Regions from separate parts of the Denitratisoma sp. DHT3 genome, predicted to be linked through region 3. Evidence: riboswitches for the same ligand, from Rfam matches in the RefSeq annotation. Region 3 holds a riboswitch; each other region holds the start of a gene.
What was found. A riboswitch is a leader RNA that binds a small molecule or an ion and turns the genes downstream of it on or off. The one in region 3 is predicted to bind S-adenosylhomocysteine.
Positions count from the first base shown of each region.

Region 1: it holds a riboswitch for S-adenosylhomocysteine, as region 3 does, so the genes downstream of both, metH (methionine synthase) here and ahcY (adenosylhomocysteinase) in region 3, are expected to answer to the same signal.
Region 2: it holds a riboswitch for S-adenosylhomocysteine, as region 3 does, so the genes downstream of both, ahcY (adenosylhomocysteinase) here and ahcY (adenosylhomocysteinase) in region 3, are expected to answer to the same signal.

Region 1 covers NZ_CP020914.1:2,432,741-2,439,693, reverse strand. Annotated here, with positions in the region: gene B9N43_RS11200 (NADPH-dependent FMN reductase) at 115-663, shown strand; gene B9N43_RS11195 (rubredoxin) at 729-893, opposite strand; gene B9N43_RS11190 (cytochrome P450) at 913-2,166, opposite strand; gene B9N43_RS11185 (TetR/AcrR family transcriptional regulator) at 2,307-2,963, opposite strand; gene B9N43_RS17205 (hypothetical protein) at 3,165-3,320, shown strand; S-adenosyl-L-homocysteine riboswitch at 3,376-3,467, shown strand; gene metH (methionine synthase) at 3,646-6,953, shown strand, end outside.
Region 2 covers NZ_CP020914.1:2,251,249-2,258,201, forward strand. Annotated here, with positions in the region: gene B9N43_RS17695 (TetR family transcriptional regulator) at 1-131, opposite strand, end outside; gene metF (methylenetetrahydrofolate reductase [NAD(P)H]) at 247-1,077, opposite strand; gene ahcY (adenosylhomocysteinase) at 1,100-2,518, opposite strand; S-adenosyl-L-homocysteine riboswitch at 2,540-2,629, opposite strand; gene metK (methionine adenosyltransferase) at 2,650-3,816, opposite strand; gene B9N43_RS10400 (TetR/AcrR family transcriptional regulator) at 4,253-4,885, shown strand; gene B9N43_RS10405 (cobyrinate a,c-diamide synthase) at 5,223-6,521, opposite strand; gene cobO (cob(I)yrinic acid a,c-diamide adenosyltransferase) at 6,521-6,953, opposite strand, start outside.
Region 3 covers NZ_CP020914.1:3,245,370-3,252,322, reverse strand. Annotated here, with positions in the region: gene B9N43_RS17240 (hypothetical protein) at 1-119, shown strand, start outside; gene B9N43_RS15050 (TonB-dependent receptor) at 273-2,621, shown strand; S-adenosyl-L-homocysteine riboswitch at 2,740-2,803, shown strand; gene ahcY (adenosylhomocysteinase) at 2,861-4,270, shown strand; gene B9N43_RS15040 (TlyA family RNA methyltransferase) at 4,316-5,179, shown strand; gene metF (methylenetetrahydrofolate reductase [NAD(P)H]) at 5,166-5,996, shown strand; gene B9N43_RS15030 (dodecin) at 6,073-6,282, shown strand; gene B9N43_RS15025 (DMT family transporter) at 6,307-6,953, opposite strand, start outside.

The sequences.
Region 1 (6,953 bases), 810 kb from region 3:
ACGCTGCGCTATAAAGGGAATCTTCACCAAACCGTTTCCGCCGCGCCCGGAGTCCGAATTTTCCAGCCGTGGCGGCATTTCACGATGTTCGACTCCGGAAGGGAGGAACGCACCATGGCATCCAAGAAAATCGCGGTACTCGTCGGCAGCCTGCGCAAGCAGTCCTTCAATCGCAAGATGGCCAAGGCGTTGATCGCCTGCGCGCCCGCCGCGCTCGATCTGGAGATCGTCGAGATCGGCCAGCTGCCGCTCTACAACCAGGACGGCGACGACGAGGGCCTGCCGGCGCCGGAATGGACGGCATTCCGCGAACGGATGCGGCCGTTCGACGGCGTGCTGTTCGTCACGCCCGAGTACAACCGCTCGGTGCCGGCGGCGCTCAAGAACGCGCTCGACGTCGGCTCCCGTCCGTATGGCCAGAGCATCTGGAGCGGCAAGCCCGGCGCGGTGATTAGCGTGTCGCCGGGCGCGATCGGCGGTTTCGGCGCCAATCATCATCTGCGCCAGTCGCTGGTTTCCCTGGCTGTGCCGGTGATGGCGCAGCCGGAGGCCTATATCGGCGGCGCCGCGAGTCTGTTCGACGCGGCCGGCAACCTGGCCAACGACGGTACGCGCACCTTCATCCAGGAATTCATGAACAGTTTCGCCGCCTGGGTTGAGTGAGGCTCGCCCCCTTCGCCCTGAGCCCTTCGACGGGCTCAGGGCGAACGGACTTGATCCGCGTTTCCTTAGAACTCCTCCATCACGAAGTCGCTCTTGGGAGTGCCGCAGTCGGGGCAGATCCAGTCCGCCGGCACGTCTTCCCAGCGGGTACCGGGGGCAATGCCGTGATTGGGAAGGCCCAGGGCCTCGTCGTAGACGAAGCCGCAGGTCATGCACATCCAGCGTTTCATTTGTCGCTCCAGGGTGGGGTTAGTTGAATTCGTAGCGTACGGGCAGGCTGCGGAAGCCGCCAACCAGATTGGAGGCGATCATCTTGGGTTCGCCCGCCAGTTCGATGCGCTTCAACTGCGGGATCAGCCGGCTGAAAAAAGCGTCCAGTTCGAACAGCGCCAGCTGGCGGCCGACGCAGGCGTGCACGCCGTAGCCGAAGGCGACGTGGCCCGAGGTGTCGCGGTCGATACGGAACGCGTCGGCATTCTCGAACAGCGTCTCGTCGCGGTTGCCCGAGGGATAGAAGAGGACGACGGCGTCGCCGGCGCGGATGGTCGTGTCGCGCAGGACGAAGTCCTCGGTGGCGGTGCGGACGAAATGACGCACCGGCGAGACCCAGCGGCAGATCTCGTTGCTGGCGTTGCGCATCAGCTGCGGATCGGCGCGCAGCTTGTCCATCTCCTGCGGGTGGGTGATGAAGCCGTACATGCCGCCGGCGAGCGCGGCCGAGGTCGTGTCGTGGCCCGCGGTGATCGTCACCATCATGTAGGAGAGCGCCTCGATCATGCCGATGGGGTTGTCGTCGATCCGGGCGTTGGCGATCGCGCTGGTGAGGTCGTCGGTCGGGTTGGCCTGGCGGTCGGCCAGCAGCTTGCCCAGGTAGCCCATGAATTCACCGTAGGCGGCCATGCCGTAGTCGCCTTCCTTTTGCAGGTCGGGATCGCCGGCGGCGAGCAGGGCCTGGGTCATGCGCAGGATGTAGGGGCCGTCCTCGCTCGGCGCGCCGAGAATCGAGGTGATCGCTTCGAGGGGATACCAGACCGCGATGTCGCTGGCGAAATCGCAGCGGCCGTCCATCGACTTCATTTTCTCGATGAAGCTGTCGGCGATGGCCTCGATCCGCGGGGTGAGCTTGCGCAGCCCGCTGCCGATGAACCAGCGCGCCGAAACGTCGCGGTACTTGGCGTGGTCGGGCTCGTCCATGTCGAGGATGGTGCGCGACCCGCCGGTGCGGGAGCCGAACATCTGCAGGGTGGCTTCTTCGATGGCCTTGGGAATCAGGGTCAGGCGCGGCGCGCTGACGAAGATGTCGTGGTTCTTCTCGACCAGCTTGATGTCCTCGTTGCATACCACGGTCCAGAACGGTCGGTAGGGCTCCCGGTCCACCCAGGCGACGGGCATGTCGCGGCGCAGACGGGTGAAATCGGCATGGAGCCGGGCTTCATCGCCGTAGGCGGCGGGACTGAAAATGTCGATGCCGTCGGGCAGACGGGGGTTGGGGGTTGCTGTCACGGGTCGTCTCCTTGTTGGATGCGCGGGGGAACGCGCCTTGTTATGGAGTCGGCAAGCTAACAACTATTAGTCTGTAGTGTCAATGGGCACGGTGGGTGCGATGTGCCTCGATGGTCGTTGCCGGTTCGGCGGGGCGGCGTTCAGGCGGCGGAGGCGAACGGGGATTCGGGACGCGTCAGGGCGGAGTTCACCATTTCCAGCACCATCTCCAGATGGCGCTGCCGGGCTTCCGCCGAGAACGGGTCCTGGTTGATCAGGTTGCGGTACAGCGGCGCCATGGTGATGTAGGACACCAGCACGTTGTGGAAGGCCATGGTGGCCCAGGGCAGCAAGGGGGGCGACAAGGTGACGCCGCCGCCGGCGGACGGCGCGAACAGGGGGCGGAAGAACCGGGTCAGCATCTCCGTCGTACCCGGCGCCTCGGCCAGGGCGGCATGTTGCAGCAGACGGGCGAAGTTGGGATGGCGGAAGTGCAGTTCCACCATCTGGCGAGTCCAGGCCAGGACCGCGTTCTTGTCGTGCGGGGAGAAGGTCGCGGCCTCGGCGATCAGCGGTTGGAAGTGGCCCAGCAGTCGTTCCAGCACGGCTTTGTAGAGCGACTCCTTGTTGCGGAAATGGTTGTAGAGGCTGGGCGGGCGAATGCCCACCTGCTCGGCCAGCTCGATCAGCGACGCGGCCTTGTAGCCCTTGGCGGCGAACAGGTTTTCCGCGACGTCGAGGATGCGGTCGGCGGTCGATGAGGTCTCCGCGGGGCTTTCCATGAGGTGACAGGACGGGCAGGTCGGAAAGGTCATCATTCTATCGAGGGTATTCGCCAGCGGTGGCGTTTGCCGCTGGGGGCGCCATAAGGATGATGTAAGTCTTTGCCCTCGGCCTTGCGCTCCTGTCCTTCAAAGGCAAAGGAGGAAGTGCGATGGAACGGATCGATCGACTATCCAGGGTGGTCAGCCCGTCGTCATGGACTGGTGTGCGGCACGGCGCTTCTCGCCGTCGGTTTGATGGGAAGCTACGCCGGCACCGGGCGCCACACGCTGCCGTTCCTGATCCAGACCTACCGCCGCGATACCGGCGAGGTGATGCACGACATCTCGGCGCCGGTCTATGTCAAGGGACGCCACTGGGGCGGCGTCCGCATCGGCTATCGCACCGAATAGGGGGTGCCCGCGTCAGCGGCGACCCATGTCGCCTGCCCGACGCTATAATGCGCGCGTTTCCGAGGAGCGCTGCAAGGTAGCGGGCCGGACCGAAGATCGTCCAGCCCCGGCCCTAGGCTCGGAATTCTCCAACGGCGCTCACCGAACCTGGAATATTGACCGGGATACAGGTGAGCCGCATCGGCGCTCCGGTTCCGGTCATGGATTGGAGATTGCCGTGACCACCCCCCACACCCCCACTGTCCTCGACGCCGCCCCGCAGCCCGACCGCAGCGCCGAACTGCGCGCCCTGGCCGCGCGGCGCCTGCTGATCCTCGACGGCGCGATGGGCACCATGATCCAGCGCCACGGCCTGGCCGAGGCCGATTACCGCGGCGAGCGTTTCCGCGACCACGGCAAGGAACTGAAGGGCAACAACGACCTCCTGCTGCTGACCCGGCCCGAGGTGATCGCCGGCATCCACGAAGCCTACCTGGCGGCCGGCGCCGACATCCTGGAGACCAACACTTTCAATTCGACGCGCATCTCCCAGGCCGAGTACGGACTGGGAGACCTGGCCCACGAACTGAACCTGGCCGGCGCCCGCCTGGCGCGGCAGGCGGCGGACAAGTATTCGACGCCCGACAAGCCGCGCTTCGTCGCCGGCGTGATCGGCCCCACCAGCCGCACCGCCTCGCTCTCGCCCGACGTCAACGACACCAGCTTCCGCAGCGTCACCTTCGACGAACTGGTGGCCGACTACCTCGAAGCCGCGCGCGGCCTCACCGACGGCGGTGCCGACATCCTGCTGATCGAGACCGTGTTCGACACCTTGAACGCCAAGGCCGCGGTGTTCGCCGTCGAGCGTTTCTTCGACGAAGCGGGGCGGCGCTGGCCGGTGATGATCTCCGGCACCATCACCGACGCCGCCGGGCGCACGCTGTCGGGCCAGACCCCCGAGGCTTTCTGGAACTCCCTGCGCCACGCGCAGCCCCTGGCCTTCGGCTTCAACTGCGCGCTGGGGGCGAAGGAGTTGCGCCAGCACGTCGAGGAGATCTCGCGCCTGTGCGACTGCCTGGTCTCCGCCCACCCCAACGCCGGCCTGCCCAACGCCTTCGGCGGCTACGACGAGACGCCCGCGATGCTGGCCGAGGAGATCGGCGACTGGGCCCGCTCGGGGCTGGTGAACATCGTCGGCGGCTGCTGCGGCACCACGCCCGAGCACATCCGCGCCATCGCCGAGCGGGTCGCCGGACTCGCGCCGCGCGCCCCGGCCGCGCCCGAGCCGCGCCTGCGCCTGTCGGGCCTGGAGCCGTTCAACGTCGGCGCCGACTCGCTGTTCGTCAATGTCGGCGAACGCACCAACGTCACCGGCTCCAAGGCTTTCGCCCGCATGATCCTGGAGGGCCGCTTCGAGGACGCCCTGGTCGTGGCCCGCCAGCAGGTCGAGAACGGCGCCCAGGTGGTGGACGTGAACATGGACGAGGCGATGCTGGATTCGCGGGCGGCGATGGTGCAGTTCCTCAACCGCGTCGCCTGCGAGCCGGACATCGCCCGCGTGCCGCTGATGCTGGACTCCTCCAAGTGGGAAGTGATCGAGGCCGGCCTCAAGTGCGTGCAGGGCAAGGGCATCGTCAATTCCATCTCGATGAAGGAGGGCGAGGCGCAATTCCTCGAACAGGCGCGCCTGGCGAAGCGTTACGGCGCCGCCGTGATCGTGATGGCCTTCGACGAGCAGGGCCAGGCCGACACCTTCGCCCGCAAGACCGGGATCTGCAAGCGCGCCTATGATCTGCTGGTGGCCGACGGCTTCCCCGCCGAGGACATCATCTTCGACCCCAACGTCTTCGCCATCGCCACCGGCATCCCCGAGCACGACAACTACGCCGTGGACTTCATCGAGGCGGTGCGCTGGATCGGCGCCAATCTGCCCCACGCCAGGACCAGCGGCGGGGTCTCCAACGTCAGCTTCTCCTTCCGCGGCAACGAGCCGGTGCGCGAGGCGATCCACACCGTGTTCCTCTACCACGCGGTGCGGGCCGGGCTCACCATGGGCATCGTCAACGCCGGCCAGCTCGGCGTCTATGACGACCTGGACCCGGTGCTGCGGGAAAAGGCGGAGGACGTGGTGCTCAACCGCAAGCCGGGGGCCGGGGACGCCCTGGTGGAATTCGCCCAGACGGTGAAGGGCCAGGCGAAGGAACAGGTCCAGGACCTGGCCTGGCGCCAGTGGTCTGTGGAAAAGCGCCTGGAGCACGCGCTGGTGAAGGGCATCACCGAGTTCGTGGTGGCCGATGCCGAGGAGTGCCGCGCCGCCCTGGAAGCCGCGGGCAGGCCGCCGCTGGCGGTGATCGAAGGGCCCTTGATGGCCGGCATGAACGTGGTCGGCGACCTGTTCGGCGCCGGCAAGATGTTCCTGCCCCAGGTGGTGAAGTCGGCCCGCGTGATGAAGCAGGCCGTGGCCCACCTGGTGCCCTTCATCGAGGAGGAGAAGCGCAGGAGCGGCGCCGCCAGCAAGGGCCGGATCGTGGTCGCCACGGTCAAGGGCGACGTGCATGACATCGGCAAGAACATCGTCGGCGTGGTGCTGGGCTGCAACGGCTACGAAGTCGTGGACCTGGGCGTGATGGTGCCCTGCGAGAAGATCCTGCACGCCGCCAGGGAGCACGGTGCGCAGGTGATCGGCCTGTCGGGCCTGATCACGCCCTCGCTGGAGGAGATGAGCCACGTCGCCGCCGAGATGGAGCGCCAGGGCTTCGGCGCCGGCGACGCGGAGGGCGGGGCGATCCCGCTGCTGATCGGCGGCGCCACCACCAGCCGGGCGCACACGGCGGTGAAGATCGCCCCCGGCTATCGCGGTCCGGTGATCTACGTGCCCGACGCTTCGCGCGCCGTCGGCGTGGTGACCAGGCTGCTGTCGGCGGAGCAGTCCGCCGCCTACAAGGCGGAGATCGCCGCCGACTACGATCGGGTGCGCCAGCAGCACGCGCAGAAGAAGGGCGTGACCCTGCTGCCCCTGGCGGCGGCGCGGGCCAACGCGACGCGCCTGGACTACGCGCCGGTGAAGCCGCGCACGCCGGGCATCACCGTGCTGGCCGACATCGACCTGGCGACGCTGGCGCGCTACATCGACTGGGGCCCCTTCTTCCAGACCTGGGATCTGGCCGGCAGCTACCCCAAGATACTGGACGACGCCACCGTGGGCGAGGCGGCGCGCGGCGTGCTGAAGGATGGCCAGGCGATGCTGGCGCGCATCGTCGCCGAGAAGTGGCTGACCGCGCGCGCGGTGTTCGGCCTGTTCCCGGCCAACGCCCGCGGCGACGACATCGAGTTCTACGCCGACGAGGCGCGAGGCGCGCCGCTGATGACCTGGCACGGCCTGCGCCAGCAGCACCAGCGGCCCGAGGGCAAGGCCAACGAATGCCTGGCCGATTTCGTCGCCCCGCGTGCGGATGCCGGTGGAGTGGCCGACTATGCCGGCGCCTTCGCCTGCACCGCCGGCATCGGCATCGAGAAGAAGCTCGCCGAGTTCGAGGCGGACCACGACGACTATCACGCGATCATGCTCAAGTCGCTCGCCGACCGGCTCGCCGAAGCCTGCGCGGAATGGCTGCACGAGCGCGTGCGCAAGGAATACTGGGGCTACGCGGCGGA
Region 2 (6,953 bases), 990 kb from region 3:
GTAACACCGGCGTTTCTTGCTATCTCATCCATACTTGCCAGGCTGACGCCACGCGCCAAAAATACTCGTTCAGCCGCCTCAAGAATTCGGGAGCGGGTTTGGTCTGCCTCTTCTTTCCGCCTACGTGCCATATCAATATGCTCCAATGGCCAATAACAACTGGCTAAAGATGTATTTCAGATATACAAATGACCTATTGCCGTTTTCTTGGAATTTCCAGAAGGCGGGGTTGCCGCCTTCTGGAGATCAAGCCACCCCAATACGACGGCAAATTTCTGCCACCAACGGTGACTGGTTGAGGGTGTAAAAATGCAAGCCCGGAGCGCCACTCTCCAACAAACGCCTACATAAGTCCGACACGAGGTCTAAACCATATGCTTTTACTGACTCTGCATCATTCTCAAAATCATCGAAGCGCTTGCGCATCCAGCGCGGTAGCTCCGCGCCACATGCATCAGAAAATCTGACGATTTTTTCGAAGTTAGATATGGGCATGATGCCGGGGACAATAGGAATATGGACACCCCGTGATCGAACCTGGTCAACAAATTGTATGTAGGCATCTACGTTGTAGAAATATTGCGTTATTACAGAGTCGGCACCAGCTTCTACCTTTCGAACAAAATTTTCAATATCGTCTCGGTTGGACTTCGATTCTGGATGAACCTCAGGATATCCGGCGACTACCAGATGGAAGAAGTCACCAGTTTCATGCCGGATGAACTGAATCAGTTCTGACGCATGGCGAAACTCACCTGGCGCAACAAATCCAGAAGGCAAATCGCCTCGTAAGGCAACGATGCGACTTACTCCTGCACTTCTGTAGTCCTCCAGCATATTTCCGAGACTATCTCGCGTTGCCCCAATGCATGACAAATGCGGCGCCGCACTTAATCCAGAGCGCTGTATTTGCAATACCGTTTCCAGGGTCCGGTCACGAGTTGATCCACCAGCACCAAATGTCACTGAAAAATATGTTGGATTCAGGCTTTCCAGTGCCTCCCACGTCTTCCTCAACTTCTCCATACCTTCTAGAGTTTGTGGAGGGAAAAACTCGAATGAAATTTGCTTAGTCATGACTATTCATTCATGAAAAGCATTAATAGCGGTAGTGGTCGGCCTTGTAGGGGCCTTCCTTGGGCACCCCGATGTAGGCTGCCTGCTGATCGGTCAGCTCGGTGAGTTGCACGTTGAGCGTCTTCAACTGCAGGCGGGCCACCTTTTCGTCCAGATGCTTGGGCAGGGTATACACGCCCACCGGATACGCGGCGGTCTTGGTGAACAACTCGATCTGGGCGATGGTCTGGTTGGCGAAGCTGGAGGACATCACATAGGACGGATGGCCGGTGCCGCAACCGAGGTTCACCAGTCGCCCCTTGGCCAGCAGGATGATGCGCTTGCCATCAGGGAAGATGACGTGGTCCACCTGGGGTTTGATTTCTTCCCACTGGTACTTTTCCAGGGAAGCGACATCGATTTCGTTGTCGAAGTGGCCGATGTTGCAGACGATGGCGTTGTTCTTCATCTTCACCATGTGCTCATGGGTGATGACGTGGAAGTTGCCGGTGGTGGTGACGAAAATGTCGGCCTTGTCGGCGGCGTATTCCATGGTGACCACGCGATAGCCTTCCATGGCGGCCTGGAGGGCGCAGATCGGGTCGATCTCGGTGACCCAGACCTGGGCGGAGAGGGCGCGCAGGGCCTGGGCCGAGCCCTTGCCCACATCGCCGTAGCCGCAGACCACGGCGATTTTGCCGGCGATCATCACGTCGGTGGCGCGCTTGATGCCGTCCACCAGGGATTCGCGGCAGCCGTAGAGGTTGTCGAACTTGGACTTGGTCACCGAGTCGTTGACGTTGATGGCGGGGAACTTGAGCTCGCCCCGCTGATGCATCTGGTACAGGCGATGGACGCCGGTGGTGGTTTCCTCGGTGACGCCCTTGATCTTCGCCAGGCGGGTGGAATACCAGGCCTTGTCGCTGGCCAGCTTGGCCTTGATGCTGGCGAAGAGAATGGTCTCCTCTTCGGAGCCGGGCTTGGCCAGCACCGCGATGTCCTGCTCGGCCCGGGCACCCAGGTGCAGCAGCAGGGTGGCGTCGCCGCCGTCGTCGAGGATCATGTTGGAATGGCCGCCATCGGACCACTCGAAGATGCGGTGGGTGTAGTCCCAGTAGTCGGTGAGGCTCTCGCCCTTGACGGCGAAGACGGCGATGCCGTCCTTGGCGATGGCTGCGGCGGCGTGATCCTGGGTCGAGAAAATGTTGCAGGAAGCCCAGCGCACCTGAGCGCCGAGGGCCACCAGGGTCTCGATCAGAACCGCGGTCTGAATGGTCATGTGCAGCGACCCGGTGATGCGAGCGCCCTTCAAGGGCTGGCTCTTGGCGAATTCCTCGCGGATGGCCATCAGGCCGGGCATCTCGGTTTCCGCGATGCGGATTTCCTTGTGGCCCCAGTCGGCCAGGCCCAGGTCGGCAATAGCGTAGTCAGGGGCAGATTTCAATACAGCACTTACACTCATAATGGTCTCCGTTCAAATTGAGTTGAACAGGCGCCGTTTCTTACAACTTGTCGTTCCGAGCCTGACAGTTCTTCCCAGATAGGAATAGCTGCTGCAGCGCCTCTCGGAATAACAAGCTTCTTAATGCAATGCTACAAACCCGCATCCGCCCTCAACGCGGCAGCCTTATCTGTCAGTTCCCAAGGTAGTCCAGCATTTTCGCGACCAAAGTGGCCGTAAGCCGCTGTCTTCTTGTAGATGGGGCGCAGCAGGTCAAGCATGTTGACGATGCCTTTGGGACGCAGGTCGAAGTGCCTTCTCACCAGATCGGCGATCTTCTCGTCGGAAATCTTGCCTGTGCCGTAGGTAGTGACCCAGACGCTGGTGGGCTGGGAAACACCGATGGCGTAGGACACCTGGACCAGGCACCGGCTGGCCAGGCCCGCGGCGACGATGTTCTTCGCGATATAACGGCCGGCATAGGCGCCGGAACGGTCCACCTTGGAGGGGTCCTTGCCCGAGAAGGCACCTCCGCCGTGGGGGGCCGCGCCACCGTAAGTGTCCACGATAATCTTGCGTCCCGTGAGGCCGCAATCCCCCTGGGGGCCGCCCACCACGAAACGGCCGGTGGGATTCACCAGATACTTGATCTCGCCCTTGATCAGTTCCTTGGGCAGCACTGGCTTGATGATGTCCTCGATCACCGCTTCCCGAATGTCATCAAGGCTAATGTCCGCAGAGTGCTGGGTGGACAGCACCACGGTGTCGATGGCATCGGCCTTGCCATCCTTATAGCGTACCGTAACCTGGGATTTAGCGTCCGGGCGCAGCCAGGAAAGCCGGCCGTTCTTGCGTAGTTGGGACTGGCGCTCCACCAGGCGATGGGACAGGTGGATAGGGAGGGGCATCAGGGTGTCGGTCTCGTCACAGGCATAGCCGAACATCAGGCCCTGATCGCCGGCACCTTGGTCCAGGTTGTCGTCGTAGGCTTTATTCACGCCCTGAGCGATGTCGGGGGACTGCTTGTCGTAGGCCACCAAAACGGCGCAGCCTTTGTAGTCGATGCCGGATTCGGTGTTGTCGTAGCCGATTTCCTTGATGGTGTCCCGGGCGACCTGGATGTAATCGACGTTGGCGTGGGTGGTGATCTCCCCGGCCAGCACTACCAGACCAGTGTTGGTCAGGGTTTCTGCCGCAACCCGGGCATGGCGGTCCTGGGTCAGGATGGCGTCGAGGATGGCATCCGAAATCTGGTCGGCGACCTTGTCCGGGTGGCCTTCGGAAACCGATTCGGAAGTGAAAAAGTATTCTTGAGACATAACGAGCTGCTCCTGTTTAGTTTTCCCCGGGTTTTGCGTTTGGCGCGACAGTCTCCGGGGAACAAAGGCAGTCGACGCTTTAGCGATATTTCGAGCCAACAACCCGGCCCATCCGCCTCGCAAGTTGTCCAATTAACTCGGCGGCCGCTCACCTGAAAATCATGTGCGTTACAATAAACAATACGAGGCGTTGCGTATTGTTATACTACAAGCCTGGTATTGAGATTGTCAACCATGCACAATATGTGCAACACAGTCATGATATTTAACACTTTTCACCATATGAAAGCAGCATCGCGCTCTACATGGATTTACTATTTACGATACTGTTGATATCGTATAAGGGTGGGCTCGATCTGGTCACCCTAATGTGTGATAAAAGCGAAAGGGATTTATGTTGCCCACTGAATCGATCTACACGATGGAGATCAAACGCATGCTGAAGGCCACACTCCAATCAAATTCACGAAATAAGGCTAAGTCGCGAAAAAGTCACGCAGCCCCAGGGCGTCCGAGAAGCGATGACGCTCATCGCGCCATTCTTAGTGCAACTCTAGAGTTACTCGCAGATATCGGCTACGAACGGCTCACCATCTCTGGAGTTGCGACAAAGGCCGGTGTTGGTAAGGCCACAATTTACAGACGGTGGCCTTCCAAGTTGCCGTTGGTTATGGATGCGTTTGAAGAACTGCCAACCTTAAAATCCCCGGATACTGGAAGCCTCATTGATGATCTTGAAGAACTACTCAAGGACTTTGTGCACTCTTTGAATTCAACTCCATTAGCTCTAGTTCTCGCTGCCATCGGTGGCGAGAGAGCACATGACGCTGCACTTGCCAAAAGGATGGCACCTGTTTTTAAGGCACGAAGACAGCCATTGATGGATGTCTTAGAAAGGTCCGTTGCCCGAAATGAACTTCCACCAGATTTAAATCTCGATGCAGCGGCCGATGTTGTTATGGGGCCTATTGTTAACCGTATTTTCTTTACGGGAAACAATTTAGATGAGAACCACATTCGCCCCTTCATCGAGGCGGCCTTATTTGGAATCAATCGCCTAAGAAAGTAACCCCCTGCCGTATGCATGGCACTTCCATTGTCACCACTTGGCACCAGTCAGACAAGAATTGTCCTTGCTCCAGCCGCTGCCCCCTCCATTTGAGGACCTTGATCTGCGTAGCACGCTGGTTGATGAAGACAAACGTCACACAGGGGATGCTCCCCAGTACGTGACGCATCGGCGCATAAAAACCTCGAAGGATTTGGGCATTTGAACTGTGAGGCCATGAACATGGGTAATCCCCCCGGCAATTAGAGTAGAAATGGGGGGATTACCCTGCCTCCGCACCACCCTCTACCTGGAAGTCACGGAACCCAAAAGCCTGGCGGCGTAAGAGAATGCTCAGCTATGCAAGTGGAAGGAAGAGTAGCGCCGTCGTTACTGGGTTTGATGGGAAGTAGAAGTGTACATACGATGCGGTAAGGCGGCGGAGTCGGTAAATTGCTTCACCTGTTTTCCCATCGGGGTCGTGTGCCTGTACATAGGGCTTCAAGGGCGTTTCGCAGCGGGAGTAGTGGAACGTGTGTCCGCGCAAAGTCCCCTCCGGCAGATTGACTTGTTGTAGCCCCAGTCCGGCTAAGCGTGAACCCATGACACAACTTCCAGGTAGCAATCCGGCAAGTGGATGGCAGTTATTTTCTTGATCTACAAGGCTTTCAAATAAGCTCATCATGCCACCGCATTCAGCCAGGAGTGGTTTCCCCTCCGCGTGGTGAGCGGTGAGCTGCTGCCAGAGGTCATGGCGACGGGCTAAGGCCGGCGCATGAAGTTCCGGATAACCGCCGGGCAGCCAAAGGGCATCACAAGAGGGCAAAGGATCACCCGCTAGAGGTGAAAAAAAACAAAGGGTTGCACCCAAACGGCGTAACGCATCCAGGTTGGCCGGGTAGATGAAGCTGAAGGCGGCATCCCGTGCAATGGCAATGGTGCGCCCGGCCAGTAAAGGCGGTATGTCATCGCCCTGAATGCTCGGGAATTCAACTTTGGGTGGTAGATCGGCGCTGGTGGTATTGGCGATCTGGTCCGCCAGTAGGTCCAAACGTATTTCCAGGTCGTCGATCTCATCCGCCTGCCACAAACCCAAATGGCGTTCGGGCAGGGCGACGGCATCATCCCTTGTCAGTGCGCCGAACCACGCTATACCGGGGGGCAAGCTATTGCGCAGTAGTTCGGCGTGATGGGGGCTGCCGACCCTGTTTGCCAGTACACCGGCAAAGGGTAACTCGGGTCGGTAGCTGGCCAGTCCATGGGCCATGGCACCAAAGGTTTGTGCCATGGCTGAGGCATCAATCAGGCCGAGCACGGGAATCTTGAATCTACAGGCAATATCAGCGGCTGAGGGCCTGCCATCGAAGAGTCCCATTACTCCTTCCACCAGGATCAGGTCAGCATCCTGTGCCGCACTGGCAAGGTGCGATGCCACATCCGCCTCGCCTCCCATGCCCAAATCCAGGTTATAGACCGGGGCACCACAGGCGACAGTCAGTATTTGGGGATCAAGGAAGTCGGGGCCGCATTTGAAGACGCGTACTTGCCGACCTAGCCGCCGATGATGGCGGGCCAGGGCGCCGGTAACCAAAGTCTTGCCTTGACCCGAAGAGGGGGCAGCGATGAGGAGGGCGGGGCATTGGCTCAGGGTTTTCATTACCACTCCAGTCCGGGCATGGCCTTAACCCCAGCAGCGAAGGAATGTTTCACCTGATTGATTTCACTTACCGTATCCGCTGCGGCGATCAAGTCTGGCGGCGCCGCCCGGCCAGTGATGATCACATGTTGTAGGGGGGGGCGTGCAGCAAGTGTCTCCAGCACCGGCGCCAGAGGTTGCCAGCCGTACTTGAGGGGATAGGTGAATTCGTCCAGCACTACCAGGCCATAGGCGGGATCCGCCAGATAGCGGGCGGCAAGGTTCCAGGCTTCCTGGGCTCGAGCCTCGTCCTTGTCCCGGTCTTGGGTGTCCCAGGTGAAGCCATCTCCCATCACATGCCAGCTCACCAGATCGGGAAAACCTCGGAAGAAGGCCTCCTCCCCCGTGTCGGAGCGGCCCTTGATGAACTGAATCACCGCGACTTTCATGCCG
Region 3 (6,953 bases):
GTCTGCCGCCCCCCATTGCCGCCACCGAATGTCGCGGCAATACAACAATCGTGAACTTCAATTCGATACCGCTATTAATCAAACGATTAAAAAAGAACACCGGCCCGGCAGACGGATAGTCGCAAGTCGATATCGAGCCACTTTTTCCTGCCTATGCAGGCATCACCCCAACAACGAATCACCACGATCTACCATCCGCGTCCGGCCATGGCCTTGGCAAGATTCCTCCATGCCCATGGACCTCCATTTCGAACCGGTAGGAGAGAATTTCAATGCGTTACCGTAAGAGCACGGCCATCGTGCGCGCACTTCCCCTGATGATCGCGGCCGCCTATGCCGGCGGCGCCACCGCCGACGAAGGCAAGCTGGAAGAAGTCATCGTCACCGCCCAGAAACGCGCCGAGCGCCTGCAGGATGTGCCCATTTCCATCGCCGCCATCGGCGGCGCGCAGTTGGAGACCCGCGGTCTGGAAGGCGCGAAGAACCTGGACGGCCTGGTACCCAACGTCACCATCAAGCCCAACAACAGCTCTCCCCTGATTTCGGCGGTCGCCATCCGGGGTCTGAACTCCGGCCAGCCCGGCATCTGGGCCGACCCCGCCGTGGGCCTCTACCTCGACGGCGTCTTCGTCGGCAAGAACCAGGGCTCCCTGTTTGAAATCGCCGACCTGGAACGCATCGAAGTGCTGCGCGGTCCCCAGGGCACGCTGTTCGGCCGCAACACCGAGGGCGGCGCGATCAACTTCATCACCCGCAAGCCCGCCGGCGTCTTCAGTGGCAATGTGGGCATCGAGCTGGGCAACCGCCATCGCCACGTCGAGCGGGCGTCCATCGACCTGCCCAAGGTCGGCGCGATGAGCCTGAGCTTCGCGCTGCGCAACGAAGAGCAGGATGGCTTCATCAACAACCCCACAGGCAAGAAGTGGGGCGACAAGAATCGCCAGTCGGCCCGTCTGGCGGCGAACTTCGACATCAGCCCGAAGTTCAAGATCGACTACGCCTACGACACCAGCACCATCAACGAAATGCCGTCGTCGCCCAGCTCCCTCATCAGCACGACGGGTTACAACAAGCTGTACACGTCGCCGCTCGTCACCGGCACCGACCCCTATTTCAACGGTCTGCGGGCGCAGATGGCCCAGTACGTGAATGCGGGCTATCCCTCCTCGGTGGGCTCGGACCCCAACCGCCAGTATTTCCAGAAGCTGGATGTGTCCGGCCACATGCTGACGGCCAACTACGAGCTGAACGCCAACAACAGCCTGAAGTACATCGGCAGCTACCGCAAGATGCGCTACCAGGACAGCACCGACCTGGACGGCACGCCGCTGCCCATCTTCAACGCCGGCAAGGACACCCACTACGACACCTATTCGCACGAGTTCCAGTGGATCGGCAACACCGAGCGCATGAACTACGTGCTGGGCTACTATCAGTTCCGGGATGACGGCAACACCCTGAGCTTCCAGAACGGCCTGTTCTACAACTTCGGCATGGACCCCCGCGGCCCCTACTACCAGATGCCGTACTACCGCGTGAAGACCGATGCCAAGGCGGTCTTTGCCCAGGTCGACTACAAGCTCACCAACGCGCTGACGGCCACCGTGGGCGTACGCCGCACCACGGAGGAAAAGGGCGGCGACATCTGGAAGATCTACACGACTTCCGGTTTCGCCATGCCCGGCCCCAACACGCCGGTAGGCGCCAGCGCGGGAGCCGCTTACGGCACCGTGGCCTATCAGCCGACCTGGACGCCCCAGAGCAATACGGCCAGCTTCTCCGCCACGACGCCGGTGATGGCCCTGAGCTATCGCCTGAACGAGAGCGTCAACGTCTTCGGCCGCGTCGCCAAGGGCTTCAAGAGCGGCGGCTTCTCCCTGGAGGCCCCGACGTCGGCGCAAGCGATGACGCCCTTCCAACCCGAGCGCTCGACCGCCTATGAACTGGGCGTGAAGACCAGCTTCTGGGACGGCAAGGCCCAGGTGAACGCCACCGTGTTCCGCACCGACGTGAAGGACTTCCACGTTTCCCTGCTGCCCCCGGGCGGCACCACGCCGGTGATCGTCAATGCCGGCAAGTCGCGGAGCCAGGGCTTCGAACTGGAAGGCAGCTTCGTGCTGGCGCCGGGCTGGAAACTCCAGACCAACTACGGCTACCTGGATGCCAAGTTCAAGGAGTACCTGGGCCGCAACCAGTGGGGCGCCCTGGTCGACGTGGCGTCCAACACCGTGCTCGGCTACGCGCCCAAGCATCAGTTGAGCGTGAGCCTGGACGGCCGCCTGGCCAAGACCCAGTGGGGCACGCTGCGCGGCATCCTCGATGTCAACTACTCGGCCAAGTACTACAACTACAGTGGCCAGAAGACGGCGGTCGGCACCAATGTCAACGTGGGCAACTCGGTGGATGAGTCGACGATTCCGGCGATGACCTTCGTCAATGCCCGTCTGCTGCTGTCCGGCGTGCCGGTGGGCGGCCCGGGCGCCGCGGACCTGTCCCTGTGGGTGCGCAACCTGACCGACCAGAAGAAGATGCTCGGCCACATCGACGTCGGTGGCTACTATCGCGTCGCCCAGTGGACGGAACCGCGTACCTACGGTGTCTCTTTGAACTACAAGTGGTAAGAATTCCGGAGGGGCGGATCTCCGCTCCCCGGACGGCAACATCTTGCGGGCGCCGATGGTCGCATGACCATCGGCGCCCGTTTTTCATGGGGTGGCGGCAACGGTTATAATCCGCCGCCTCCGAGGAGCGCTGCGAGGGTCTCCCCCCAGGCTCGGACATTTCAGAACGGCGCTCGCCTGACCCGACCGGGGAGGGTGAGCCGCATCCTTCCCGGTCACAGCCATAGGAGTACCACGCTGTGACTCAAGCTACCCAGGATTTCGACTACGTCGTTGCCGACCTCGCGCTCGCCGACTGGGGCCGCAAGGAAATCCGGATCGCCGAGACCGAGATGCCCGGCCTGATGTCGATCCGCGACGAATACGCGAAGAGCCAGCCGCTCAAGGGCGCGCGCATCACCGGCTCGCTGCACATGACCATCCAGACCGCCGTGCTGATCGAGACGCTGACCGCGCTCGGCGCCGAGGTGCGCTGGGCCTCGTGCAACATCTTCTCGACCCAGGACCACGCCGCCGCCGCGATCGCCAAGGACGGCATCCCCGTGTTCGCCGTGAAGGGCGAGTCGCTGGAGGACTACTGGGACTACACCCATCGCATCTTCGAATGGAAAGATGGCGGCTACTCCAACATGATCCTCGACGACGGCGGCGACGCCACGCTGCTGCTGCACCTGGGCAGCAAGGCCGAACGGGATCTCTCGGTGCTCGACAAGCCCGACAGCGAGGAGGCCACCGTGCTGTTCGCCTCGATCCGCGCCAAGCTCAAGCAGGACCCGGCCTGGTACTCGACGCGGCTGGCCCAGATCAAGGGCGTCACCGAGGAGACCACCACCGGCGTGCACCGCCTCTACCAGATGCACGAGCGCGGCGAGCTGAAGATTCCGGCGATCAACGTCAACGACTCGGTGACCAAATCCAAGTTCGACAACCTCTACGGCTGCCGCGAATCGCTGGTCGACGGCATCAAGCGCGCCACCGACGTGATGGTCGCCGGCAAGGTCGCCGTGGTCTGCGGCTACGGCGACGTCGGCAAGGGCTCGGCGCAGGCGCTGCGCGCGCTCTCCGCGCAAGTGTGGGTCACCGAGATCGACCCGATCTGCGCGCTGCAGGCGGCGATGGAAGGCTACCGCGTCGTCACCATGGACTACGCCGCCGACAAGGCCGACATCTTCGTCACCTGCACCGGCAACGTGCACGTGATCGACCACCACCACATGGTGAAGATGAAGGACCAGGCCATCGTCTGCAACATCGGCCACTTCGATTCCGAGATCAACGTCGCCTCGCTCGAACAGTACCCGTGGGAGGAGATCAAGCCGCAGGTCGACCACGTCATCCTGCCCAGCGGCAACCGCATCATCCTGCTCGCCAAGGGCCGCCTGGTGAATCTGGGCTGCGCCACCGGCCATCCGTCCTACGTGATGTCCTCGTCGTTCGCCAACCAGACCATCGCCCAGATCGAGCTGTTCACCCGCACCGCCGAGTATCCGATCGGCGTCTACACGCTGCCCAAGCACCTCGACGAGAAGGTCGCGCGTCTGCAATTGAAGAAGCTCAACGTCCAACTGACGACGCTGACGCCGCAGCAGGCCGCCTACATCGGCGTGCCGGTGGAGGGGCCGTACAAGACCGAGCACTATCGGTATTGACGTACCGCGATTGATGGGTCGTCATCGAGCCGCTGCCCAACCGCCATGGCAATGAACTCCTTCCATTCCCGCGCGCCGAAGCGCAAGCCGCCCCGGCACGAGCGGGAGGCGGTGCCAGCACCCGTGCCGGCGCAGGCGCAGGGCGACGCGCTGCGCGCCGACGCCTGGCTGGTGGCGCACGGCCTGGCGGCGTCGCGCGCCGCCGCGCAAAGGATGATCGAGGCTGGGCGCGTCTCCTGGGACGGCGTCGCGGTGGTCAAGCCTGCCCAATCGCTGCCCGCGAACGCGGAGGTGACGGTGGCCGACGACGATGCCGACCGCTACGTGTCGCGCGGCGGCCTCAAGCTGGCCGGCGCCCTGGCGGCGAGCGGCATCGACCCGCGGGACCGGGTCTGCCTGGACCTGGGCCAGAGCACCGGCGGCTTCACCGACTGCCTGCTCCAGGCCGGCGCCGCCCGGGTGGTGGGCGTGGACGTGGGGCACGATCAACTGCATCCGCGCTTGCGGGAGCATCCGCGAGTCGTCCGCCTGGAAGGCATCAATGCCCGCTTCCTCGACCGCGGCGCGCTCGACACGCGGGGCGCCCACTGCCCCGCCGCCGGTTTCGACCTGATCGTCGGCGACCTTTCCTTCATTTCCCTGACCCTGGTCCTGCCCCGCCTGCCGGCCCTGCTCGCACCTCATGGGCAGATGCTGCTGCTGGTCAAACCCCAGTTCGAAGTCGGCCCACAACACGTCGGCAAGGGCGGCATCGTGCGCGACGCCGCGCTCTATCCGCAAGTGGCGGCAAAATTGAGCGAGGCCGCCCGCGCGGCCGGGCTGCGGGTGCGGGGCTGGTTCGACAGTCCCATCGCCGGCGGCGACGGGAATCGTGAATTCTTTCTCTGGACATGCCATGAGCAAGCCTGAACTTTCGATCGAGTTTTTCCCCCCCCAGACGCCGGAAGGCGCCGTCAAGCTGCGGGAAGCGCGTGCCCGGCTGGCGGCGCTGAATCCGGCCTTCTTCTCGGTGACCTTCGGCGCCGGCGGCTCCACCCAGGAGCGCACCCTGGACGCGGTGCTGGAGATCCAGCGCGAAGGCCATCAGGCCGCGCCCCATCTCTCCTGCGTCGGTTCCACCAAGGGCAGGATCCGCGACATCCTGGGCCGCTACAAGACCGCCGGCATCCGCCGCATCGTCGCCCTGCGCGGCGACCTGCCTTCCGGCATGGCCCATCCCGGCGAGCTGCGCTACGCCAATGAACTGGTGGAATTCATCCGCCAGGAAACCGGCGACTGGTTCCAGATCGAGGTCGCGGCCTACCCCGAATGGCACCCCCAGGCGAAGAGCGCGCAGGAGGACATGAGGAACTTCAAGCGCAAGGTGGAGGCCGGCGCCGACGCCGCGATCACCCAGTTCTTCTACAACGCCGACGCCTACGAGCATTTCGTCGGCGAGGCGCGCGCGCTCGGCGTCGCCATCCCGATCGTGCCCGGCATCATGCCGATCGGCAGCTTTTCCAAACTGTCCCGCTTCGCCGACGCCTGCGGCGCCGAGATTCCGCGCTGGATGCGGCGCAAGTTCGAAGGCTACGGCGACGACGCGGAATCCATCCGCGCCTTCGGCCTCGACGTGGTGACCGAGCTCTGCCAGCGCCTGCTGGACCGCGGTGCGCCCGGCCTGCATTTCTATTCCCTCAACCAGTCCGCTCTGACCACCGAGATCGTGCGCCGCCTGGGCTTGTAGTCATCATTGCCGGACATGTCCCCTGGGCTATAAACGGAATGTATGTCCATTCCGTGAAGCGCGAAGGGGGTGTGCCATGTCGGACCATGTCTACAAGATCATCGAGGTCACCGGGTCGTCCAGGCTGGGCACCGAGGACGCCATCAAGAACGCCATCGCCCGGGCCGACAAGACCCTGCACAACCTGCGCTGGTTCGAGGTGACGGAAACCCGGGGCTGGCTGGAGAACGGCCACATCGGCCAGTGGCAGGTGACGCTGAAGGTGGGGTTGCTGCTCGACGAGTAGGGCGTCCGCCTCAGCCGGCCCGCCTCAACCGGCCCGGCTGACCCGCAGAATGCCGGCCACCACCAGCGCACAGCCGGCCAGTTGCCAGAGGGACATGGCCTCGTCCAGCACGGCCCAGCCCATGCCGATGGTCAAGAGCGGCCCCAGGGTGCCGATCAGCGCCGCGCGGCCGCTGCCGATGCGGCGGATCGCGGCGGACTGGGCGAACACCGGGAACACGGTGGACAGCAGCGCCATCGCCAGGGCATAAACATAGACCGGCCAGGGCTGGACCAGGGCCGCCACGGGCTGGGCGAGGAAAAAGTGCGTCAATGTCGCCAGCCCCGACACCAGCAGGGCGAGCGCGGTGAAGCGGCTGGCGCCCAGCAGTGGAATCAGGTGCCCGCTGCCCGCCAGGTACAGCGCGTAGGCGATGGAGGACAGCAGCACGAAGCCGCCGCCGATCCAGACCGCCAACGAGTCGGCGCTGGTGTGCAGATCGTGCGCGAAGGCCGCGCCGATGCCCAGGTAGCACAGCGCCAGCGCGCCGATCTCGCGCCGGCCCACGCGCTGGCCGAAGAACAGGGCGCCGATCAGCAGGGTCAGGGTCGGATAGGTGAACAGGATCAGCCGCTCCAGGCCCGCCGAGATGTAGCGCAGGCCGATGAAGTCGAAAATGCTGGCGCAGTAAT